DNA from 3 places in the Acidovorax sp. KNOB132 genome. Region 1 is predicted to be linked to each of the others. Evidence: predicted binding sites of a transcription regulator. Region 1 holds the regulator's gene; each other region holds the start of a gene.

Region 1 (9,926 bases):
CTCGGAGACCGACATGGGCCGCACCGGCATGGGCAGCAGCGGCTGCAGCGCCGACGCGGGCTGGATGATCACCAGATGAAAACCCGGCGCCTCGTGGAACGGGACGATGCGGACCACCAGCACCATTTCGCTGCCGGCATGGGTGACGGCCACGGGCGGGGTCTCCACGGCCATCTTGCGCTGCGCCGCCTGGTAGAGCGCCGCGCGCACTTCGATGCGCAGGTCCTCGTGGATGGCGCGCAGCAGGTTGCGGCTGGGCTCGCCGCCCTGAAAGCGCAGGAACTCGCCGGCGTTGGGCGACAGGTGCACGATGTCGTGGCCGGCATCGATCAGCACGGAGGGCGGCGCGATCTTCTCCAGCAGCCGGAAATGCAGCTCACCCCAGCTGTGGCTGCGGCCATCGAGGGGCGGCAGATCGCGCGAGGCCGGGGGCGTCGAGGTGAAGGCCGGGCCGGCCAGCACCGGGCCGGACCGCGCGGCGTGCTGCGCCTCCATGGCGAGCGAGACGGTGCCGGGCGCGGAGTGCCCTGGCATGCCCGAGCGCGAGGCGGGGCGGTGGCTGTAGATGCGGTGCTTCTTGTCGAGCACGACAAACAGGGGGCTGTTGTCTTCGACGGATTCCGACGAGCCCAGAAACATCAGCCCGCGGGGCTTGAGCGAGAAATGGAAGGTGTCGAACACGCGGTGCTGGGCGTTGCGGTTCAGGTAGATCAGCAGGTTGCGGCAGGTGACGAGGTCGAGCCGCGAGAACGGCGAATCCTTGAGCACGTCATGCACCGCAAACAGCACCATTTCACGGATTTCGCGGCGAAGCCGGTAGCCGCGGTGCTCCTTCACGAAATACCGGCGCAGCCGTTCTTCCGACACGTCGGCCTCGATGGTCGTGGGGTAGAGCCCCTCGCGGGCGATGCCGATGGCCTCGTCGTCCAGATCGCTGGCGAAGACCTGGATCACCGGCGCTGCATCCACCTTGCGTGCGTATTCACTGAGCAAGATGGCGATGGAGTAGGCCTCCTCGCCCGTGGCGCAGGCGGCCACCCACACACGGAGCGAGTCCCCCGGCCCCTTGCCGGCAAACAGCCCCCCGATGTGCGCCTCCAGCGCACTGAAGCACTCGCCATCGCGAAAGAAGTTGGTCACGCTGATGAGCAGGTCCTGCAGCAGCGCCCCAGCCTCACCGGGCCGCGTGCGCAGGCAATCCAGATAGCCCGGCAGATCGGCGATGCCGTTGACCTGCATGCGCCGGCCGATGCGCCGCAGGATGGTGGCCCGCTTGTAGTAGGCGAAGTCCCGGCCGGTCCGCGTTCGCAGGAAGATCAGCACGTCGCGCAGGGCCGCTTCTGTGGCCATGCCATGGGGAATCGGGTTTTCCATGGGCGGGGGTCCCTTCTCCGAAGGCAGCTTCAGGCGGCGCTCCAGCCGGTAGTACTCCAGCAGCCGGCCGGGCATGGCCGCCGCGGGCAGCGTCCAGTCCACCATGCCGGTGGCCAGCGCCGAGCGGGGCATGCTGCTGTGCTCCGCCTCGTCCGGGTCCTGGGCGATGGTGAGTCCGCCCCGCTCCTTGATGCGCTTGATGCCAATGGCACCGTCGCCATCCATGCCGGACAGCACGATGGCCGTGGCATGCGGACCGTGGGTGTCGGCCAGCATGCGAAAGAACAGGTCCACGGTCACATGGCCATGGCGCGGGCTCGGCAGATCGGCCAGCTGCAGAAAGCCGTCATAGGTGCGCAGCACCTTGCCAGGCGGGATGACGTAGACGGTGTTGACCTGGACCTTGCAGGTCTCGCGCACCTGCATCACTTGCAGGGAGGTGCTGCGCTGCAGGATTTCGGCCAGCTCGCTGTCGTGGTCGGGCGACAGGTGCAGGATGACGACAAAAGCCAGTCCGGGGTCTTCGGGCATGGACTGCAGAAAGGTCTGCAGGGCCGGGATGCTGCCCGCCGAACCACCCAGACCGATCAGCGGCAACATGTGATAGGCCCGCGCCGGCGCCACGCTGTCCAGCGCCTCTCCCACATGCTCTTCGGCTTCGTCGGGGGTGGTCAGCGAGTCATCCATGTTGGCGTCTTTCTAGTGAATGCCGATTATCGATCGTGGGCTTTCGCGTTCGACGGCGTGGTCTGGTGGGCCACGGCGGAAAGCATGCGCGGGGTTCGTTCGATGCCGTATATGGGTTGGGCTTGCCGGGGGAGCGGCCACTGCGCGCGGAGACGCGCGCGGACTGCTGGGGCGGGCGATGGCGTGCGCGCCCAGTGTGCCCGGCGCATGGCGGGTTCTGGATTCAGGATGTATGACCGGACAACGGGTTGTACCGGCGTTCAGGCCGCAGGCTTGGAGCCCGGACGATGTTGCCGCCCTTGAGAAGGCCAGGCCTGGTGACGGCCACCGCCAGCCGGTCAGGCGCCGTCGCCGTATTCCTTCAGCCGGTTGTACAGCGTCTTCATGCTGATGCCCAGCATGGCGGCGGTCTGCTCGCGCCGCTGCCCGCAGTGAGCGAAGGTGGCGAGGATCAGCGCCCGCTCCACTTCCGCCAGCGAGCTGCCCAGCGGCAGCCGCAGTTCGGTGGAGGCGGCAGCGCCGTCGGCCATCGGTGCCATCTCGCGTTGCTGCGGCGCAAGCGGTGGCAGTGGGAGCGGTGGCTGCGAAGGCACGAGGTCGCGCGGCAACCAGCGCTCGGTCACCGGCCCTTCTTGCGTCATCACGAAGGCGCGCTGCAGCACGTTGCGCAACTCGCGCACGTTGCCGGGCCACCGGTATTCCGCCAGGCGCTCCAGGGCGGCGGCGGTCAGCGTCTTTCGGCCCCCCTCACGTGCTGCGATGTCGTCCAGGAAATGCTGTGCCAGCAGGGGCAGGTCTTCCAGCCGGTCCCGCAGGGGCGGCAGGTGCAGCGGGAACACGTTGAGGCGGTAGAGCAGGTCTTCCCGCAACGCGCCATCCACCACGGCCTGGGCCAGGTTGCGGTTGCTGGCAGCCACGATGCGCACATCGGTGTGCCGCGCCTCGGTGGAGCCTACGCGCAGGAAGGTGCCGGTCTCCAGTACGCGCAAGAGCTTGACCTGCAGCTCCAGCGGCATCTCGGTGATCTCGTCCAGGAAAAGGGTGCCGCCATTGGCGCGCTCGAAAAACCCCAGGTGCTGTCGGTCCGCCCCCGTGAAGCTGCCCCGCTCGTGGCCAAAGATTTCGCTCTCGATCAGCTGGGGCGAGATCGCGCCGCAGTTCACCGCCAGAAAAGGACCGTCGCGTCGCCGGCTGAGGTCATGGAGGGTGCGGGCAACCAGCTCCTTCCCAGAGCCGCTTTCCCCTGTCACGAACACCGAGACCGAGGTGCCGGCCACGCATGCGATCTGCTCGTACACCTCGCGCATGATGGGCGACCGGCCCAGCAGGTGGCCGAAGCGGCCGGTCGATTCCCACTGCAGGCGCATGTCCTGAATCTCGGCCAGCAGGGTGGAGGGCGAGCGAGCGCGGGAGAGCACGGCATTGAGCCGTTGCGTATCCACCGGCTTGATAAGGTAATCCGCAGCGCCCAGGCGAAGGGCCTGGATCGATGTGTCCAGGCTGGCGTGGCCAGTGATCAGCACCACTTCCGAATACGAGAGCAGTTCGGCCTCCTCGCACAGGGACAGCCCATTGCCGTCGGGCAACTGCAGGTCGAGCAGCACGATGTCGGGGCGCTGCAGGGCAATCTGACGGCGCGCATCCCGGAGCGAAGAGGCCGTGGCTGCCGTGAATCCGCCAGTGTGCAACAAGCTCGCAAGCATGCGCGCGGAGTCGGCATCGTCTTCCACTACCAGGGCATGGGCCATGCAAATCTCCCCGAGTAAGAATTTGAAAAAGAGGAATTATTTGCAGCGATCGCTGCCATGGGTGTAAACGAACGTACAGCGGTCAACCGCTTCCGCGTTCCAGCGCGTCCGTCAGCACCTGGGGCCACTGGCCCCAGGCGGCCCATGCGTCAAAGCCTGCGCGCCGGGCGCCGGCTGCATCCAACGCCTCTTCCTGAGCACAAGGCATGGCGGCTGCCACGGCCACCATGCGGCCGGCATACCCGGTCTCCCGCGCGGCGGCTGCAAACTCGCGCGCCTCTTTGGCAGGCTGAGCATTTGCAAGAACCAGATCGGGCACGTGCTGCAGCAACAGGTCCAGCGCCGGCTGGGTCGCCCCGCCGTCCAGCACGGTATATCCCTGGCGCTCCAGAGTTTGCACTGCTGTCTGGCGATCTTGCGCGCCGTGCAGTGCGACAAGCACCTTAAGGCGCCGCAGTCGGGCTGGCGGTGGTGGCGTTTCTGCGAGGCAGGGCAGCGCGAGATACTGCAGCGGTCCATCGGAGGGCGATGGAGTGCGTCCCCCATGCAGTGCAATGACATGGTCGGCAAGAAGGTCTGCCAAGGTGGCAGGTGCGCCGGCCCGCACATGCAGAGCCAGCAGGCATGCGGCTCCCGAGGGCCGCTCCATGTGGTCGTTGGGCAGGCCGCGAACTTCCACGCGCACCTCGTCCCCTTGCCTGAACACGTTCAAGTCCATGCGCATGCCCGGGGCCGCCGCTTTGCACGCCCGGCAAAGCATCTGATCCATCGCCCGGCGCATCAGGCGAGGATCTGCCATGACCCGCAGGTCGGCAGCGATCTGCTGGGTGCAGGCATAACCCCTGTTGGAGTTCACCAATGCCTCCCAGGCCTGCCGCACCAGACCCGAGAAGTCCAGCGGCACACGCCGCAGTTCCATGCGCCCCTCGCGCGCCGCCAGCACGTCCTGCAGGTCTTCCAGCAGCGAAGACAGATGCCGTGTCTGCCGAGCGGCCACCGCGCACGCTTCGCTCTGGATGGGCATTGGATGGGGGGCGAGCGCAATCACCTCCAGCGCTGCGGACAGTGCGCCCAGCGGGGTGCGCAATTCATGCCCCACACCAGCCATGGAAAGCCACGGCGGCGCTGCAACGGGGGGCGCTGCGGCGGGGTGAGGCGCTGCTGTCGGGATGGGTGTGGAGGTGTCATTCATGATGGGCGAGGGCGTTCCGCTCGTGATGGTGTTGCCGGGCGCCAGTGCCGCAGCATGCCGCATGCCAGTCAGTGCCGGTAAGAACCGGGCCAGGCAACGAACCCGTGGGCGAAACCGGCAGGAATTGCGGCAATCTCTACCGGTTGAGCAACATGCCTGCATTAAAGGATAGCGCCAAGTGCTGGTTTTCGAGGCTGGGTGAGCTCTTTCCAAGCCATGCGTGGTGTGGCATATGCCTTGCTTTGTTGCATGGGATGCTCCCCAACCCATGGATCTTCGATGAGCCAGCTTAGTCTGAGCACTTCCGCAGCACTCACCCAGAATGCTTCGCCCCGCTTGCAGCATGCCGTGCGCCTGCTGCAGATGTCCTCACAGGATTTCGCACGCGCCGTGCGGGAGGCGGTGGAGAGCAATCCGCTGTTGGAAGTCGAGGATGGCGATGCGCAGCGGGATATGCAGACGGTGCCGCACGCGCCGCCGAGCGACTGGAGTCCGTCATCTGGCAGCGGCCGGATCCCGTCTGCCGACAGCGATGGGGAGAGGGCCTGGGAGCGTTCAGCAGCGCCCATTTCATTGCGAGCCCATTTGCATGGGCAACTGGACCTGCTTCGTCTGCCGGAGCGGGATCTGCTGTTGGCAAAGGCGGTCATCGAATCGCTGGACGACGATGGCTACCTGCGCGGCGGGTTTGAAGAGATCGAGCAGGCGGTGCACACCATGGCCCTGTCTCCGGAACCGGATGGGCAGGAAATCCGCATGGCGTGGCGCCGGGTCCAGGGGCTGGATCCAGCAGGCGTTGCCGCCGTGGACCTGCGGCATTGCCTGCTATTGCAATTGCACACGATGGAGTGCGTGACGACCCGGGATCTGGTGCGTCGTGCCATTGAAGGCCACCTGAAAGCCGTGGCGTTGCGCGACCCCACACGGCTGTCCGAGGCGCTGGGGGTGTCGCGCGAGGCTGCAGCAGCGGTTTGCGCGAAGATTCGCGCGCTCAACCCCAGTCCTTGCCGCGCCTTCCTGCAAGACGATGTGCCGCTTGCGGTGCCTGACATCGTGGCTGTGAGAGGCGGGAGAGGTTGGCAAATGGTTCTCAACGATGCTGTGATGCCTCGCCTTCGGGTGCATTCCGCCTATGCGCGGATGTTTCAGCAGCGCAAGCGCCATGGTGAGAGTGCGGCGTTGAGCGCCTGCCTGCAGGAAGCGCGTTGGTTGGTGGGTAACGTGGCGCAGCGCTTTGCCACCATCCTGGCGGTGGCGCGAGCCATCGGGCGGCACCAGCAGGCGTTTTTCGAGCATGGCCCGTTGGCGCTCAAACCGCTGAAGCTGCAGCAGATCGCGCAGGAAGTGGGGGTGCACGAATCCACCGTGTCCCGTGTCACCAACAACAAGTTCTTGGCGACCCCGTTCGGCTTGCATGAACTCAAGTATTTTTTCTCGCGCGGCTTGTCTACGCGCAATGGCACCACCTGCGCTCCTGCGGCCGTCAAGGAGCTGGTGTCGGAGTTGATTGCGGCCGAGTCGCCCTTACATGCTTTGTCCGATGCGGCGATTGCCGGCCTGCTGGCGCAGCAGGGGTTTTCGGTCGCCCGGCGCACGGTCACCAAGTACCGGCAGGCGCTTCGCATTTCGGCGGCGCCGGAACGTCACAGGAACGTTTGAACCAACGGTTTGCACCTCAGGGTGAAGACCAATTCACCAAAGATCAATCATGGCTTTCGCCTGGGCTTCCATTGACGGATTGACCTTGTTTTCCCGCACGTTGGCGGTGGATGGTCATTGGTGTGGGCTGGTCGATGTGCTGCAGGGCATGCAGCCCCGGATCACGACTGTGGCCTGCGCGCAAATGCGGTTCAGTGCAGCGCAAGCGGATTGCGATGCGATTGACCTGGTGCAGACGCTTTATGCGGGTATCGCTCGCCGCAGGCATGCGAGGCAAGAGGCTGCGCGTTGTGTCAAGCGAGCAATCCAGGCAGACGTCGACCGGTAGTTGCGCAAGGGGGCCTGCAGGTGCCGGGCATGTCGATTGCCTCTGCCGTGCCAAGCCTGGTTTGACTGCCAGGCCTGGGCCGCTCCCCTCCACGGGAGCACATTGAAGGAGTATCGAAATGGCCAACCAAGGCAATCCATCCAGTAGCAATCGTGGCTTCGCCGCCATGGATGCGGCAAAGCAACGTGAAATTTCAAGCAAGGGTGGGCAGGCGGCGCATCAAAAGGGCACGGCGCATCAGTTCACCTCCGAAGAAGCCCGCGCCGCTGGCGCCAAGAGCCATAGTCGCCGCAACTCGAATTCTGGCGGTGCCAAAGCCGGTGCGTCAGCTGATGCGGAGGCCACTCTGTCGGACAGCGCTTCCAGCACGAAACCCAACGGAGCGACTCGCGCGCCGCAGGGCGCAGGTCGCGATTCAGGCCCCCAAAGCCGTTGAATCCAGCGCTGTGGTGCAGACGATTTGTTCGGGGGCTACCGCTGAAAACAGATGGGTGGCACATCGATTGCCGTTGGAAGCGCTGCACCTGTCGAACCCGCATTCCTGCGCAAGCCCAGGCATTCGTTCCGTAGGCTGTCCAGGAGGGTGGGACGCGCCATAAATCCTATTCCATGAGGCAATCCATGAACACCAACTACCCCACGCGCGCCCCGCGCCACCGCGGGCTCTTTCAGCAATTTTCTCCGCTCCATCTCGCGCCTGAGTGGGAGCAGTACAGCGTCATCAAAGCGCGGGGAGTGCGCACCATTGCCCTCGGCGGGCATGCCCCCTATGCCACTTCTGGCTGGGTGGTCGAACAGGCAGTGGGTTGCATCGAGCTTATCGGCGCCAAGGTGGCAGGTCTGGGGCAGATGCTGCTGATCGGGTTCACCCTCGGCGAACCTGCGGCTCCTGCGGGCTTTGAAGTCACGACAACCGACGCCATCGGCACATTGATCTTGCCGGCCCACTGCTTTGCCGCCTGCGTGGCGATTGCGACCGGTCAGAACGCGCACTTTCGCATCGGCGGAGACGGACAGTTGAATGCGATCGGCAGCGACCCTTCGTTGCTGCAGATGCCATCACCCCCGTAAGTCTTTGCGGTCCACCGCCGTCTCAGGGCAATGGTCGCTCCAGCGGTCAGGCCGCCCAGCCTTCGTTGATGAAGAGCCGGGTGGCCAGCAACCCTGTCGAAGTCCAATGCGTCGCGGGAGACAGCGCGGCGCTGAGGAACTGTCGGCGCTGCTCTCCTTCCAGTGACTGGAGTTGTTCATTGAATTGATTCAGTTCGGGGTCCAGTACAGGCTCTGCGCTGGCCGCGAAAGGGCTCACCGAGCGGTGGCGTGCCAGGGCTCTGAACGAGGGCAGTCTGCGCGTCTGGTTGGCCGAGGCGGGCTGGGCATAGTCCTGTCCGTCGCGGCTGTCCTCGCCACGAATCCAGTCGTGGATCACCTGCAACTCATATCCCGTGAACACGCCGAACATTTCCGCGCGTTCTCCTTGAAGCAGGTTCCAGAATCGGCTTTGCGCCACCGGCGCGCCGAGTCGGATCCACCCGCCGTCCACCAGCGCGTCGAGCAATGCATCGATGTTGCCCTGGGGCCCAGCCAATCGTTGACGGTGCGCCCGCCAATGCGGCAATAGTCGGAGTGCATGCCTGCACCGGCCGGTGCCTTTCTTTCGAAGATTTTTACCACTTCGGCCCTGGCGTCAAAAGATGCGATGACCTCCTGCGTGCCACGCCCGGCGTCTGCGAGCTTGCTCCCGGCGCGAACGCGCTGCCAAAACTGCTTGCGGTCTGCCTGGACTTCCATCATCTGAAGCACTGCTTCGCAAGCTTGCCATGCATGGCCGCTGTCGCCGTTATCGACCGTGACGTGAAGCGTGAAGTAGTAGGGGTCGATCCCAAGCTCGTTGAGCTCGTACGCCGTGATCAGCAGGTGCAGCGGCAACTGTTCATAGCCCAGGTTGAAGCCGATGACCTCCGGCAGGAAATGCTCGGCATTCCATCCCAGGGCCAATTGCACCGCGCCCTGCAGATAATTGGCATTGTCCAGTTGCAGGTCTTGCTGAAGGCCGTGCCGGCGCATCAATTGGCGATAGAGCGTGACGTGGTTCTTGTGCGGCACGCCGTCTCCGAGTTCTTCGAGGTAGGTCTGGAGCAGGGGGCGCAGCCGTTCAGTCGATGAATGCTGCGCCAGACCGTATAGCCAGGACCCGTCCACCAGCTTGGTTGGCGCCACCGATGCCAGAAAGTTGAGTGCATGGGCGCGGTTGTGAAAATACTGGCGCTCGCCGCCTGCGCGCCGCCCATCCAGGTAGGTTTGATAGCGCTGCGCCACAGACTGGGCGTTTGCGCGGGCCCACGCATGCAGGTCCTCGGGTGCTTCGCACAATGCGCTGGGGACGTCTTTGCTATCGTCCATCAGCCGCTGCAGCCACTGGGCGGCGTGCTGGCGGGTTTGCAGCGTGGGGGACGGCGTGAGCAGCGCTTCGTAGAGACGGCGATAGGGGCCGGCGGCATTCGGGCGCTGCGCATCGTCAGCCCGAGGTGCTTGGCTGCCATGGTGGTCGACGGAGGGAAGAATTTTTTGTGCAAGCATCGTTGGCGATGGGCTGGAGGAGTGGACCCATGCTGCGATGCTGGAAAGAAGGCAGAAACCACCAGATGGCGCGAACCCCGGTCGGCAAGGTCCTACGCCGCCGATGGCTTCCCCTGCAGCCAGCCCCACGAGCGCAGTTGCTGCAATTCGCCCCCGTGCAGCCGCGCGCCAATGTCGCTACGGTACCGCAGGTTGGGCACGATCACTTGGCGAACGCAATCCAGGGCGGCCAGGTTGGCGGCATGCACTGTTGCGCCCACGCCCGTGGCAACGCCCAGGTAGCCGCATGAGCCACTCGCCACCAGCTGTCCCTGATGCAGAGCCACCTCTGAAAAATGCAGGCTGTCTCGCTGTGCCT
Region 2 (7,140 bases), on a different contig from region 1:
GGCCCGCCTTGAACCGGTCCACCGCCGCCTGGTAGTCGTAGCGTGCCGCATGCGCCTCGGCCTCGGCCCGCACCGCGCGCAGCGGGTGGTTCTGCTGCTGCCACACCGCCGCCAGCAGATGCCATGCGGTGGCATCGTGCGGATGCGTCGCCACCCGCGTCTGCAGCGGGCCAGTCATTTCCTGGGCATTGCCCGTGCGCAGCAGGGCCTGCGTGCGCAGCAGCATCTCCGGCCGCCCCGTCGGCGCAGCGGGCGGGTGTGCCGAAGAAGCCAGGGTCGCCTGCGCTGGCAACTGCAGCAATGCGGCCTGGAAGTCCCCGGCCGCGAATTCGATTTCCGCACTGAGCAATTTCGCCTGCCGCAGCGCCGGCGCATCGCCGCGCACCGCCTCCATCAAGCCCCGCAGTGCGGTGCGCGCCGCCGGCACGTCCTGCAGCTGGCTGGCGCTCAGCGCCGCCGCGTACCAGGCCGCCACCCGGCGGGGCAACGGCTGGGCGGCGAAACCGGTGCCCAGCGGCTCGGTCGTCCACTGCCGCCAGACATCCACGCCCGGACGGGACAGCACGCGGGCGCGCGCGGCCATCATCGCGTGTTCCAGCGTGGGCGTGGCCGGTGCGGCGGCGGCGCCCCCTGGAGGCAACCGCGAATGCATGTCGGCAATGCGCTGCGTGGTCAGCGGGTGGCTGCGCAAATAGGGCCAACTGCCGTTGTCGTTGATGCGGTTGGCCTGCTGCAGCTTGTCGAACATGGCCACGAACCCCTGCGGCGCAAAGCCGGCCGGCGCCATCAGCCCATAGCCGATGCGGTCGGCCTCGCGCTCCATGTCGCGCGAGAAGTTCAGCTGGTTCTGCACCGCCACCGCTTGCCCGCCGATCATCAGCGCCTGGGCCGCATTCGGGCTCTTGCTGGCGGCCAGCGCGCCCAGCACCAGGGCCCCGAGCATCAGCGGCGTCTGCCGGTTCTGCTGCGTGATCAGGCGCGAGATGTGGCGCTGCGTGACGTGGCTCAGCTCGTGCGCCAGCACCGACGCCAGCTCGTCGCGCGTGGACACCACGCCGATCAATCCCAGGTGCACGCCGAAATAGCCGCCCGGCAGCGCGAAGGCATTCACCGTGCGGTCCCGGCCCAGCAGGATCTCCCACGCGAAGCGCTCGTCCAGTTCGGGGGAGAGCTCCCCGCGCTCGCGCGCCGCTTTTACCAGGGGTTGGAAGATGCTGTCCACGTACTCGTTGAGCACCGCGTCGTCGATGTAATCCGGATCGCGGTACAGCTCGCGGATGATGCGGTCGCCGAGCTGGCGCTCCTGGGCGGTGGTGAGGTCGGAGCTGTCGCCCAGCGTGGGCAGGCCCGCTTGCGCATGCACGGCGGTCGTGCCGCACACACCGCTCACGATGAAAAGGGAAGCGGCCACCGCCTGACGCACAAGCACCAGAGGCCGTTTTCGATCAAATGGCACGCAAAGTCTCCTGCACTGATTCGGCCACGCCACCCCGGCCCTGGCCGCTACACATGACCGTATGATGCCCTGGCCCCCGAATGTTCCCTGCCGGCGAATGACCCGCGTGCAATCCCCAGTACTTGTATGAGCGATACCCCCACTCCCTCCAGCCTGACCCACTTCGACGCCCTGGGCCAAGCCCACATGGTCGATGTGGGCGCCAAGCAGGCCACGCACCGCGTTGCCGTCGCCACCGGCCGCATCGAGATGCAGGCGGAAACGCTGGCCATCATCCAGTCCGGCACCGCTGCGAAGGGTGACGTGCTGGGCATCGCCCGCATCGCGGGTATTCAGGCGGCGAAAAAGACCAGCGATCTGATTCCGCTGTGCCATCCCTTGGCGCTGACGCGCATCGCCGTGACGTTTGCGACCGCATCCGAGGGGGTCGGCATCGAATGCACGGCGACCGTGGAAACCGTGGGGCCGACGGGCGTGGAGATGGAGGCGTTGATGGCCACCCAGGTCGCCTTGCTCACGGTGTACGACATGTGCAAGGCAGTGGACAAGCACATGGAGATCAGCGGCGTGAGGGTGGCGAAAAAACTCGGCGGCAAATCCGACTGGAAAACACCCCCTACTTCGGCCACGCCACCTTAGCCATCTCCGGATAGACCGCGGCCTGTTCATCCCATTGGCGGCGCAACTCGGCGACCAGATTCTGGCTGGGCTGGTTCAAGCGCGTCATCACCACGACCCAATATTCCGCCTCCTGGGTTTTGCCGGCCGCACCGTACATTGCGGCAAGCTTGTAGAGGGTGATGGTGCTGGGCAATAGTTTCGTGGTCCGTGAAGCGCGGACCAGATCCTGCTCGGAGTGCGCCTTGCCGGGGCTGACCCGGATAAGCCACATCAAGTCCTGCAACTGGGTCAGAGATACCACTTCCGGGGCCAGGCGATCAGAGGGCGCGGCCAATTGCTGGCGCTCGAAGCGGAGAGAGAAGAAATCGTCTTCGATTCGCAGGTAGTCATGGATGGTGATGGCCAATCCTACGCCAGCCACTCCCATCATGATGGCGATCGGCCAACGCCCCGTCTGCCCAATGGGCTTGAACCGCAGTGCCTCGTTCAACGCGCCCAGCATGAGGCCGCACGGCAGCAAGAAGTAGGCGTAGTAGAGGGGATATTCCAGCATGGCGTGCACACCCAGCGCGGCCACGAACAGGAACATCCAGAGGTGCTCTGGCTGGGCCATGCGACGGATCGCATAAACGGTCCACAAGACCAGCACTGCGCAAAAAGCCAGACCCAGCGGAATCCCCGTGAAAACCAGCAGATCCATCAGCAGGTTGTGGGCATGCCGGTGCGTTCCCGCCGTGACCATGTCGTAGGGGTTCGGAGCGAACTGCGCAAAACTGGTTTGCATCCAGCCAAAACCGAACCAGGGGCGGCTCCACACGGCTTCCCAAAGATGCATCCAGACGTCCAGGCGCAGTTCCAGGTTCGAGATGCTCCGCACGGGTCGCAGCTGGGACGCCCGTCCCAACCACACATCGACATGGGGCAGCGCAACGAGGAAAACCGCGAACATGCCGGTCCAGGTGAACGCGCCCACCATGACGCCCCGCGTGATGGCCAGGCGTTTGCGGAACAGGGCCATCATCGCCAAGGACAACAACACGACCAGCCAGGTCGTGCGCGACTCCGCCAGCGCCAGTCCTACCGCCAGCAAAACGGCCAGGAACCAGGCCACAAGGCCAGGCAATCGGCTGCGTTGATGCAGCCACGCGCAAGCGAGCACGCCGAGGCAGAGCAAACTGGCCAATTGGTTCGGTTGCCCCAGGTTGGCATGAAAGCGCTCGGATGGCGCAGGAATGAAGAGCCAGAACGCGCTGCCGGGGTCGATTTGCAGCCATTGCTGGAACTGGATCAGCAGCGATCCCAACGCCCCCACCAGCGCCGCCATGAACAGAAAATCGGCACCGTGCGAAGGCTGCCACCGCTCCAGCGCAGCCCCCACCAGCATGGTCAGGGCCAACCCTATCAAATACAGGGAACTGGTCCACGCCACCCCCAAAGCCTCCACCAGACCGGCTGCATATTGCGCCCATACGATCACGCAGCACGCCAGAACCGCCAGGGGAAGGACGTGCCAAGCCACCCACTGTGTTCTATTGATCCGCCAGAGCACCACAGCGCCGAGCCCCCACATCGTACAGGCTGCCCACGCATCCGAATAGAAGTCAACCCAGGGTTCGTGGTGGTTGGGCAATAACCAGCACAAGGCGTAAACCAATGCACCCAGTACAGCTAACGGTATCGAACGGGAGGATGAGTTCGGAGCCATAAATCTTAAGGACCAAGAAAAAAAAGGGGGCTGACGCCCCCTTTTTTGGAATGAAAACGCCAAGCGTCAGTAATTACTTGCAAGAACCAGGCGCATAACGAAGCGCGGTGCCAGTGCCCTTGCAGATCCACTCGTAAACTTGTTGTCCCTGACCGCCGTTCGCACCGCCCAGTGCAAAATTGTTCCCGCCGCTATCCTTCTTAGGCGTCAACATGATGCTGTCGGCAGTCGTTCCCGTCATCGTCGTACCCAAGTTCGTTTCGTGTGGGAGGACAGTAATGATGCCAGTGTCGGCAGCGGTCGAAATCGACTTCACCATCTTGGTAGGACCAGTTGCATCGCAACCAAAAGCGTTGGTGCCCGACAGCGTCGCATCGGTGCGCATGCTTTGGATGGTTTCGCTGATGGTCGTGCGGCACTGGGAAGCGGCCAGAACCACTTCAGCCATACGCGCCTTGATGGTGTAGTCCTTGTAAGCCGGCAGGGCCACAGCAGCCAGAATACCGATAATCGCCACCACGATCATCAATTCAATCAGGGTGAAACCCTTTTGCAGATTGCGCTTCATACATCTCTCCTAGGAGGTCGATTGCAAATAAAAACCTGCAGAAGAATTCTCCAGGTCCGCCATCAACTCAGCAGGTTCCATGCCAACGCGGCCTATCCGTCAAAACAGAGAAACCCCAGGGGAACAGGCCAGGGAAACCCATCTGAATCGCTCCATCCCTGGCACTTGTGACAAATTTGTCCACCACCCCTGTCACAAGCAGATGCGTGAGTTACGAATCTCGGCGCATCTCAAGCCGACTGATACCAATCGATCAGCCCTGAACGAACTCCATCTCCGTCCCTGCCAGCGCCAAGCGGTCCCCGCTCTTCAACAGCACCGGTTCATCCGCCATCACGGCGCCATTCAACTGAGGCCGCTGCGCGCCTTCCACGTGCGACAGCACAAATCCATGGTGCCGCTTGGTGATCGACGCAACCGCCACACCCGGCTTGCCGATGGTGGTCACCACCTTGACCAGCGCCACCTCGCGCCCTGCAGCCGCCCCTGAGCAGACCCGGATGGACGCGCTCAAGACCGGAGCGGGCGTCGACCCGGCGGCGGACAGCGGGGCGGAACGGGAGGTCAAAGGCCGTGGCGGAACCATGCCGGGCTTGAACACCATGGTCTTTTCGAAGTTTTCGCCTTCGTTTTCCTGCAGGAAGCGGATTTTGTACTTACCCACTTCCACCGTGTCCCCGTTGCGCAGCGGCTGGCGCTTGACGGGCTGGCCATTCACATAGGTGCCGTTGGTGCTGCCGAGGTCCTCGATCTCCACCTCGTCGGGCGAGACATGGAGCACGGCGTGTTCGCCACTGACGGCCAGGTTGTCGATGACGATGTCGTTATAGGGGCGGCGGCCGAGGGTCGTACGCTCCTTCGTCAATTGGACTTCCTTGATGACGACTCCGTCGATCGACACGATCATTTTCGGCATGATCAATTCCTCATTCTTTCATTGCGATGGTCGGCCAGGTGGCTGATTCAACTTCAATCGGCACGCAAAAATCGCGACATCAAGCCGCGCTTCCTCTCAATGGATCCCGCCTGCACCAGCAGCACGCTGATGTTGTCACGGCCGCCCCGGGCATTGGCGGCTTCGATCAGGTGGGCGGCTTTGTCCTCCAGGGGTTCCTGTACCAGGGCCAGCGTTTGAATCTGATCGTCTTCGACCATGTCGGTCAAGCCATCCGAGCACATCACGAACAGATCCTGCGGCTCCACGGGAAACTCATTGATTTCGACCAGTACAGCACTTTCCACGCCAAGGGCGCGAGTGACCAAGTTGCGCTGGCCCGATATCGCCGCTTCTTGCGGCGTGAGGATGCCGGCATCCACCTGTTCCTGCAGCCAGGAGTGGTCGCGCGTGATCTGCCTCAGCACACCGCCGCGCAAGCAGTAGCACCGTGAATCGCCGATGTGCCCGAGGATCAGGCGGTCGCCCAGAAAAACGCCGACCACCACCGTGGTGCCCATGCCCGAATACTGCGGATGGGAGAGCGACGCATCGAAGATGGCGTGGTTGGCCCGCTCCACGCAGTCTTCCAGCGCCCGGCGCACTTCCGTCGACGCGGCACGGGGGCCGGCTTGCGCCAGCCACTGGGTCATTTCGTCGTGAATGAGGCTGGTGGCCATGCCGCTTGCGATTTCGCCCGCGTTGTACCCGCCCATGCCATCGGCGAGCACTGCCAGCTGCGCGCTGGCGTCCGCGATCACGGCGTCTTCATTGTTCGAGCGCACCCGGCCTTGGTCGGTGCGGGCACAAAACTGATAGTTCAGCTTGATTCCCAAGGTCATGCTTCACCCGGCGCAGGGAGAAGCAAAGCTGCGCCAGCGGTGTGCGCAGTCCCTGTTGCAGTTTTTTGAAAATCCCCCATGTCGTGCCCTGTTGCGTCGCGTTCCGCATCATAGACGACGGACCTGTCGCTGAGAGGGCCTCGGGGTCGGCCGACCCCAAGTTTTCATCGGGCTACCGGAGGCACAACCGCATCAACCGGCCGCCGCCGAGTTTTGCTGCGCCCGCGCCTGCAGGAATTTTCCGGCGCCCACCACGAACAACGCCCCCAGAGCAGCCGCCACATAGTGCAGGGAGGGATGGGCCAGGACGACATCGTGCAGCGATGCATCGCTGGCGATGGTCTCGCCCCCCACCCAGCCGATCAGGCCGGCTCCGAACAGAACGATGATGGGAAAGCGCTCCATGAGCTTGATCATGAGCGTGCTGCCAAAAATGACGAGCGGAATGCTGATGGCCAGGCCGAGGATCAACAGGACCATGTTGCCGTGGGCCGCGGCGGCCACGGCGATCACGTTGTCCAGGCTCATCACCAGGTCGGCAATCAGGATGGTGCGGACGGCCGCCATGAGCCCGCCGCCAGACTGGGAGCCTTCGCCGTCTTCGTCGCTGTCGGTCATCAGCTGCAGGCCGATCCACAGCAGCAGGCAGCCGCCGATGATCTGCAGGAACGACAGCTCCAGCAGCTTGGCGGCCACCACGGTCAGCACGATGCGCAGCACCACGGCGGCGCCGGAGCCCCAGAAAATGGCTTTCTTCTGCTGATGCGGGGGGAGCGAGCGCGCGGCCAGTGCGATGACCACGGCGTTGTCGCCGGACAGGATGATGTTGATCCAGACGATCTTGACGAGGCCGATCCAGAAGTCGGCCGTGTGCAGGAATTCCATGCGAGGTATCTCCGTGTTATGAATGAAAGAGGCGCCCGAAACCAGGGTTTCGGGCGCCTCTTCTTTTATGGGAGAGCGCAGTTTATCGGGGCTGCAAACCCCTTTCGTCCGTAGTTTTGCTTACGGATT
Region 3 (7,140 bases), on a different contig from region 1:
CGCTGTGCCGCACGGGCGATGGTGATGCGGCCGGTCTCCAGCGGCTCGCGCAGGGCTTCCAGCGCACTGCGGGCGTACTCCGGAAATTCATCGAGAAAAAGGACGCCATGGTGGGCGAGCGAGATCTCGCCGGGCCGTGGGGGTGAGCCGCCGCCGACCAGTGCAATCGCGCTGCAGGTGTGGTGCGGGGCGCTCGTATTTCTGTTGCCCCATCTTTCCGGGCCGAAGCGGCCGGCCAGGCTCGCAATGGCCGCGCTCTCCAGCGCCTCGTCCACCGTCATCGGCGGCAGCAGCCCGGCAAAGCGGTGCGCCAGCATCGATTTGCCCGATCCTGGCGGGCCGACCAGCAGCAGACCGTGGCCACCCGCGGCGGCGATCTCCAGCGCCCGCTTGGCGGCGGCCTGGCCCTTCACGTCGGCCAGATCCGCCGGCGGCGCCGCCGATTGCAGCGGTGACGCCTGCAGCCGCACGAACCCCTCGCCGGCCGGCTCGGCGGGCGCATGGGCGGAGACGGGCAGAAAGTGCTGCACCACGTCGAGCAGGTGGCGCGCCCGGTACACCTCGGTGCCGGGCACCAGGGCTGCTTCCTCCGCGCTGCCGGGCGGCAGCACCATGCGCACGGCCACGCCGGCCGAGCGCAGGGCCAGGCTGGTGGCGAGCGCGCCGCGCACGGGGCGCAACTCGCCGGACAGCGACAGTTCTCCCGCGAATTCATGGCCCACCAGGCGCGCGCTGTCGATCTGCCCGCTGGCCGCCAGAATCCCAAGCGCAATCGGCAGATCGAACCGTCCGGAGTCTTTGGGCAGATCGGCCGGCGCGAGATTGACCGTGATTTTCTGGTTGTGCGGAAACTCCAGCCCGGCATTCTGCAGTGCCGAGCGCACGCGTTCCCGCGCCTCCTTCACTTCCACATCCGCCAGACCGACCAGCGTGAAGCTGGGCAATCCGTTGGCCAGATGCACTTCGACCGTCACGCACGGGGCCTGCAGTCCCAGCAATGCCCGGCTCTGCACCAAAGCAAGACCCATGGTTGATTTTCTCCCTCGTTGGAAAGCCGGCTGTTCGCCAGCGCCTGAATTTCGAAGGGCGAGGATATCGGCAATCGCGGCCCTCCCGGCACGGCAGCGGTTGAGAACCAGTGCAGAGGGCGCCCAGGCTGGCCGCGCCGGGGCGCGGGATCGCGCCATCGGTCGGCCGCCGCGCGCCGCCGTTGCGGTCCTGTTTTGAATGCCTTTGTTTGCCGGGGTTAATCAGGACCGGCAAAGCCGGAGATTAATTACATGAAAAGGTCGGACCCGAAAATATAAACAGCGGTTTAATAATGTACAACTCCGTACTTTATTCGCTGCGAATATTATTTTCACTCGATGCGTTAAATAAAATTTCCTTATGTTGTGTGGAAAAACAGCGTGGCGTGGGGGCCATTGATCGAATCACACGCAAGCAAATGAAACATAAAAACCCCATATTAAAAATGGCAGTGGTTTTTGATCTAGCCTAATACCGTGCTGCACTGCAACATCGAATCAACAACACGGAGGTTTCCATGGACCTGACCACGCGACTCATGCTTCAAAACCGTGCCTGGGCTGACGAAATGACGTCACGCGACCCGGCATTTTTCGAAAACCTGGTGGCCGGCCAGCAGCCGCGCGTCTTCTGGATCGGGTGCGCCGACAGCCGCGTGCCCGCCGAAAGCATCACCAATGCCTTGCCGGGCGAGTTGTTTGTGCACCGCAGCGTGGCGAACCTGGTCCGTCCGGACGATCCCAACATCATGAGCGCGCTGCAATACGCCCTCGACGTGCTCCAGGTGCGGTACGTGATCGTCTGCGGCCATGAAGGGTGCGGCGGCGTCCGGGCCGCCCTGATGCCGGCCGAAAGCGCGGTGCCGGCGCGCGGCGACTACCTGGCCGAGCACCTTCGCCCGCTGCGGGCCCTGTACCGCCGCCGTGCGGGCGAGATCGACGGCCAGACCGTTCCCGACCCGGACGATGCCGATGAAGTCGCCGCCCGGGTGGGCCGCTTCGTGGAGCTGAACGTGGCCGATCAGGTGCACACGCTGGCGGCCACGCCCCAGGTGCAGCGCGCCTGGCAGCGGGGACAGTCCCTGCAGCTGCTGGGCTGGGTCTACGCCTTGCGGGACGGGCGCCTGCGCCAGGTGCTGGACCTCGATGCCAGCAGCATCCAGCTGGCCGCGGCGGCCTGACCCGAAGGAGTGCGCACCATGCAAACCACCCTTCGCAACCCGGACGGCGCGTCGGCCGCCGGTCTTCTGGCCCACTGGCGCAGCGACGTGCCGGCGGGCGTCGTCGTCTTCCTCGTGGCCTTGCCCTTGTGCCTGGGCATCGCATTGGCCAGCGGCGTGCCGCTGATGGCGGGGCTTGTCTCCGGCATCGTGGGCGGGCTGGTCGTGGCCTGGCTGTCGGGCTCCCAGCTCAGCGTGAGCGGGCCGGCGGCCGGCCTGGTCGTGATCGTCGTCGATGCGATCGCCAAGCTGGGGAGCTTCGAGGCGTTCCTCGTCGCCGTGATGGTGGCGGGCGCGCTGCAGTGGCTGTTCGGCCGCCTGCAGGCCGGCGACCTGGGCGCCTGCTTTCCCTCGCCGGTCATCAAGGGCATGCTGGCCGCCATCGGGCTGATCCTCATCCTCAAGCAGCTTCCGGTGGCGTTTGGCTTCGTGTCGGGCGAGCAGGCCATGCGCCTGGTGCCCCGCACGATCGACGGCTTCGATGACCTGGGCCGGCTGGTCGGCGCCGTCACCGGCAGTGCGGTGATCATCGCCGCCGGTGCGCTGGCCATCCTGTTCGCCTGGGACTCCCCCTGGGCCAAGCGCCTGCCGCTGATCGGCCGGCTGCCCGGGCCGCTGCTGGCGGTGCTCTGGGGCATCGGGTACCAGGCCGTGGCCATGGCCACCGAGCCGTCCGTGGCGCTGCCCGACCACCAGCGCGTGGCCCTGCCCGAAGGCGACGGCCTGGCCGCGCTGTGGTCTCAGCTCGCCTCGCCCGACTGGTCGGCGCTGGCGCGGCCGGAGGTCTACACCATCGCCTTCACCCTCGCCGTCGTGGCCAGCCTGGAAACCCTGCTGAGCCTGGAGGCGGCCGACCGGCTCGATCCGCTCAAGCGCGTGGCGCCGCCCAACCGGGAGCTGCAGGCGCAAGGGGTGGGCAACCTGCTGGCCGGCCTGCTGGGGGGGCTGCCGATCACGGCGGTGATCGTGCGCACCTCGGCCAACATCCAGTCCGGTGCGCGCACCCGGCTGTCGGCGGTGTTCCATGGCGTGCTGCTGCTGGCGAGCGTGCTGTTCCTGTCGGAGTTCCTGCAGTGGGTGCCGCTGGCCGCGCTGGCCGCCGTGCTGCTGCACACCGGGTTCAAGCTGGCCAAGCCGGCCATGATCGCGGCGGTCTGGCGCGAAGGCTGGTCGGCGTTCGTGCCGTTCGCGGTGACGGTGGGCGCGATCCTGGCGACCGACCTGCTCATCGGCATCCTCATCGGGCTGGCCTGCAGCATGCTCTTCCTGATCCAGGCGAACACGCGCGGCGCGCTGACGATGATCTCCGAGGGCAACGTCCACCTGATCCGGCTCAGCAAGGATGTGTCGTTCTTCAGCAAGGCCACGCTGCGCAACCACCTGAACCGGGTGGAGCCGGGGCATTCGCTGGTCATCGACGGCTGCAACTGCGGCTTCATGGACCGCGACATCCGCGAGGCGCTGGACGATTTCATGGCCCATGCGCAGGAGCGCGGCATTCAGGTCGAACTGCGATCCATGCCGCAGGCGGGCCCCCCCGTCCCTTCGGACGAGCCCCCGGCGCAGTGGCTCAAGGCCCGTTCGGCGCGCTGACGGCGGGAGCGCTTCCCCCAAAAAAACAGCGCGGTCGGCCCGGCCGGGCGGCGGGATGCACCAACGCAGTGTGTCCCGCCGCCCTGTCCCCATGGCGGTGCATGGACGGACGATCGCGGCGAATCATGGCCTTGGTGGCACTGCAATGGTGCAAAAAGTAACGCGGGCGCATAGCATGTAACCACTTTCGGCATAGCTGCCAGGCCGGCGCCCAGGCCCGGATGGCACCGTGCGAGGGAGATGGCACGGTCCATGCTTGGAGCGTGGACATCCCTAATCAGCCACCCCCGGAGGAACCATGTCCCGTGTATCCATGAAGTCCTTGAGCGTCGCCCTCGTTGCCGCCCTGCCTCTGCTGGCCAGCGCACAACTGACGGGCAACGTCAGCCTGACCACCAACTACAAGTTCCGTGGCCAGGACCAGGACGCCAGCCGGGTCAAGGCCGTCAAGCCCGCCATCCAGGGCGGCTTCGACTACAGCTTCGGCGACAGCGGCTGGTATCTGGGCAACTGGAACTCCAGCGTGGACTGGCTGCCGGGCAATTCCATCGAGATGGATTTCTATGGCGGCTACAAATTCAAGGCCGGCGACGTGGACCTGGACCTGGGCGCGCTGACCTATGCGTACCCCGGCAATTCCGTCGGCAACACCACCGAACTCTACGGCGCGGCCACCTACGGCCCGCTGACGGCGAAGTACTCGCACACCATCTCCAAGGACTACTTCGGCTGGGCCTCCGCCAAGACGACCAGCAACAAGGGCCGCAACACCGGCTACCTGAACCTGGCGTATGCGCAGGAAGTGGCCCCCAAGACGACGCTGAAGGCATCGGTCGGCTTCACGCGCTTCGCCAGCGACATCAAGGACCTGGGCGTGCCCAACTACATGGACTACAGCGTGGGCGGTGCCTACGACTTCGGTTCGGGCCTGTCCCTGTCGGCCGCCGTGGTGGGCGCCAACAAGAAGGCCTTCTTCGGCCCGGTCAACAAGTCGCGCCTGATCGTTGCGCTCACGAAAACCCTGTAAGACAACGGGCGCCGAGGGGTGCCTCCAATGGAGAAAAGCAACATGAAAATGGTGACAGCCATCATCAAACCCTTCAAGCTCGACGAGGTGCGCGAAGCCCTGTCGGACATCGGGGTCCAAGGGATTACGGTGACCGAGGTCAAGGGCTTCGGCCGCCAGAAGGGCCACACGGAGCTGTACCGCGGCGCCGAATACGTGGTGGACTTCCTCCCCAAGGTGAAGATCGAGGCGGCCGTGTCCGACGAGCTGGTGGACCGCGTCATCGAAGCCATCGAGGGGGCCGCGCGCACCGGCAAGATCGGCGACGGCAAAGTCTTCGTGTGCCACCTGGAGCAGGTCGTCCGCATCCGCACCGGCGAGACCGGCAAGGAAGCCCTGTAAGGCCCGGCCCCCCGCGCCTGTCACCAGACACCCAAGAGAAACTGCCATGAAAAAACTGCTTGCTTCCTTCCTGCTGGGGTTGAGCCTGATGGCCTCCGGCACCGCCGTGCTGGCCCAGACGCCCGCGGCATCCGAACCCGCATCGGCCACGGCACCCGCCGCCGCCCCTGCGGCCGCAGCCCCTGCGCCAGTGGCGGCCGCACCCGCACCGGCGGAAGCCGCCGCGGCTGCAGCACCTGCCGCCGCCCCCACGCCCAAGCTTGATTCGGGCGACACGGCCTGGATGCTGACCTCCACGCTGCTCGTGATCCTCATGACCATCCCGGGCCTGGCCCTGTTCTACGGCGGTCTGGCCCGCTCCAAGAACATGCTGTCGGTGCTGGTGCAGGTGTTCGTGATCTTCTCGCTGATGAGCGTGCTGTGGGCCGTGTACGGCTACACCCTCACGTTCGGCGGCGAAGGCACGTTCTTCGGCGGCTTCGACAAGATCTTCCTCAAGGGCATCGCGCCGGACACGCTCTCGGGCGCGCTGCCAACCATCCCCGAGTATGTGTTCGTGGCCTTCCAGGGCACCTTCGCGGCCATCACCGTGGCGCTGATCGTGGGCTCGTTCGCCGAACGCATCAAGTTCTCCGCCGTGCTGATCTTCAGCGTGCTGTGGTTCACCTTCAGCTACATCCCCATGGCGCACATGGTGTGGGGCGGCGGCCTGCTGGGCAAGGACGGCGCGCTCGACTTCGCCGGCGGCACCGTGGTGCACATCAACGCCGGGATCGCCGGCCTGGTGGGCGCCTACATGGTGGGCAAGCGCATCGGCTTCGGCAAGGAAGCGCTCACGCCCCACAGCCTGACGCTGACGATGGTCGGTGCCTCGCTGCTGTGGGTGGGCTGGTTCGGCTTCAACGCCGGCTCCGCCGGTGCCGCCAACGGCGCTGCGGGCCTGGCCTTCATCAACACCGTCCTGGCCACGGCCGCCGCCACGCTGAGCTGGCTGGCCGGCGAGTCGCTGCACAAGGGCAAGGCCTCCATGCTGGGCGCCGCATCGGGTGCCGTGGCGGGCCTGGTGGCCGTCACGCCGGCCGCCGGTTTCGTCGGTCCCATGGGCTCCATCGTGCTCGGCCTGATCGCCGGCGTGGTCTGCCTCTGGGGCGTGGGTGGCCTCAAGAAGATGCTGGGCGCCGACGATGCGTTCGACGTGTTCGGCGTGCACGGCGTGGGCGGCATCATCGGTGCCATCCTGACCGGCGTGTTCGCATCGCAAGGCCTGGGCGGCACGGGTGGCCTGACCCCCGACACGTTCGCCATGGGCGCACAGGTCTGGATCCAGCTCAAGAGCGTGCTGGTGACCATCGTGTGGTCCGGCGTCGTGGCCTTCATCGCCTACAAGATCGCCGACCTGCTGGTGGGCCTGCGCGTGCCGGAAGAAGCCGAGCGCGAAGGCCTGGACATCACTTCGCACGGCGAGACCGCCTACAACCGCTGACCGGCTGAGATCCCTGCCGCGGTGACTGGTGGCATCGCGGCGGTGCGACAACAAGCGAGATATTCCTCCTGGACATTGGGCCCGCCGCAAGGTGGGCCTTTTTTTTTGGCCCGCGGCCACCGGCCGCGAATAATGGAAGCAGCAGACCGGCGCGCCAGCGGTGGCGTGCCCGGCCCCTTCCACCGCCTTCCCAGGAGAGCCCCCCATGTCCATGGACTGGCGTCCCGCCACTTCCGAGCCCGACCAGTTGGGCGAATCGCCTTTCTGGCACCCCGTCGAATCGCGCCTGTACTGGGTGGACATCGCCGGCCGCGCGCTGTGCCGGGTGCACCCGGCCTCGGGCCGGGCCGAGCGCTGGGCCATGCCGTCCGAGCCCGGCTGCATCGCGCCCGCGCGCACCGCGGGCCA

Evidence for each region. Region 1 encodes sigma-54, which starts transcription at its own class of promoters, with help from an activator protein. Its sites were predicted from a motif close to TGGCANGNAANCTGCTTT; they were not measured.
Region 2: AC27IO_RS08045 (pilin) is a predicted target of sigma-54. The motif match lies at 4,418-4,435, and genes of this name have one in related genera.
Region 3: AC27IO_RS17845 (TorF family putative porin) is a predicted target of sigma-54. The motif match lies at 4,083-4,100, and genes of this name have one in related genera.

The regions. Positions count from the first base shown of each region.
Region 1 covers NZ_BAAJYT010000002.1:34,096-44,021, forward strand. The annotation lists gene AC27IO_RS00670 (PAS domain S-box protein) at 1-2,061, opposite strand, end outside; gene AC27IO_RS00675 (sigma-54-dependent transcriptional regulator) at 2,400-3,809, opposite strand; gene AC27IO_RS00680 (histidine kinase) at 3,892-4,752, opposite strand; partial or broken gene AC27IO_RS00685 (hypothetical protein) at 4,765-5,346, opposite strand; gene rpoN (RNA polymerase factor sigma-54) at 5,281-6,660, shown strand; gene AC27IO_RS00695 (hypothetical protein) at 6,710-6,988, shown strand; gene AC27IO_RS00700 (KGG domain-containing protein) at 7,107-7,424, shown strand; gene AC27IO_RS00705 (hypothetical protein) at 7,610-8,059, shown strand; gene AC27IO_RS00710 (hypothetical protein) at 8,106-8,450, opposite strand; gene AC27IO_RS00715 (iron-containing redox enzyme family protein) at 8,414-9,568, opposite strand; gene AC27IO_RS00720 (phosphoribosylamine--glycine ligase) at 9,661-9,926, opposite strand, start outside.
Region 2 covers NZ_BAAJYT010000036.1:10,778-17,917, forward strand. The annotation lists gene AC27IO_RS08030 (M48 family metalloprotease) at 1-1,411, opposite strand, end outside; gene moaC (cyclic pyranopterin monophosphate synthase MoaC) at 1,583-2,095, shown strand; gene AC27IO_RS08040 (PglL family O-oligosaccharyltransferase) at 2,073-3,596, opposite strand; gene AC27IO_RS08045 (pilin) at 3,856-4,350, opposite strand; gene AC27IO_RS08050 (FHA domain-containing protein) at 4,604-5,266, opposite strand; gene AC27IO_RS08055 (Stp1/IreP family PP2C-type Ser/Thr phosphatase) at 5,320-6,126, opposite strand; gene AC27IO_RS08060 (TerC family protein) at 6,319-7,011, opposite strand; gene sucD (succinate--CoA ligase subunit alpha) at 7,139-7,140, opposite strand, start outside.
Region 3 covers NZ_BAAJYT010000176.1:572-7,711, reverse strand. The annotation lists partial or broken gene AC27IO_RS17860 (YifB family Mg chelatase-like AAA ATPase) at 1-1,028, opposite strand, end outside; gene AC27IO_RS17855 (carbonic anhydrase) at 1,547-2,209, shown strand; gene AC27IO_RS17850 (SulP family inorganic anion transporter) at 2,228-3,841, shown strand; gene AC27IO_RS17845 (TorF family putative porin) at 4,140-4,868, shown strand; gene glnK (P-II family nitrogen regulator) at 4,911-5,249, shown strand; gene amt (ammonium transporter) at 5,296-6,732, shown strand; partial or broken gene AC27IO_RS17830 (SMP-30/gluconolactonase/LRE family protein) at 6,938-7,140, shown strand, end outside.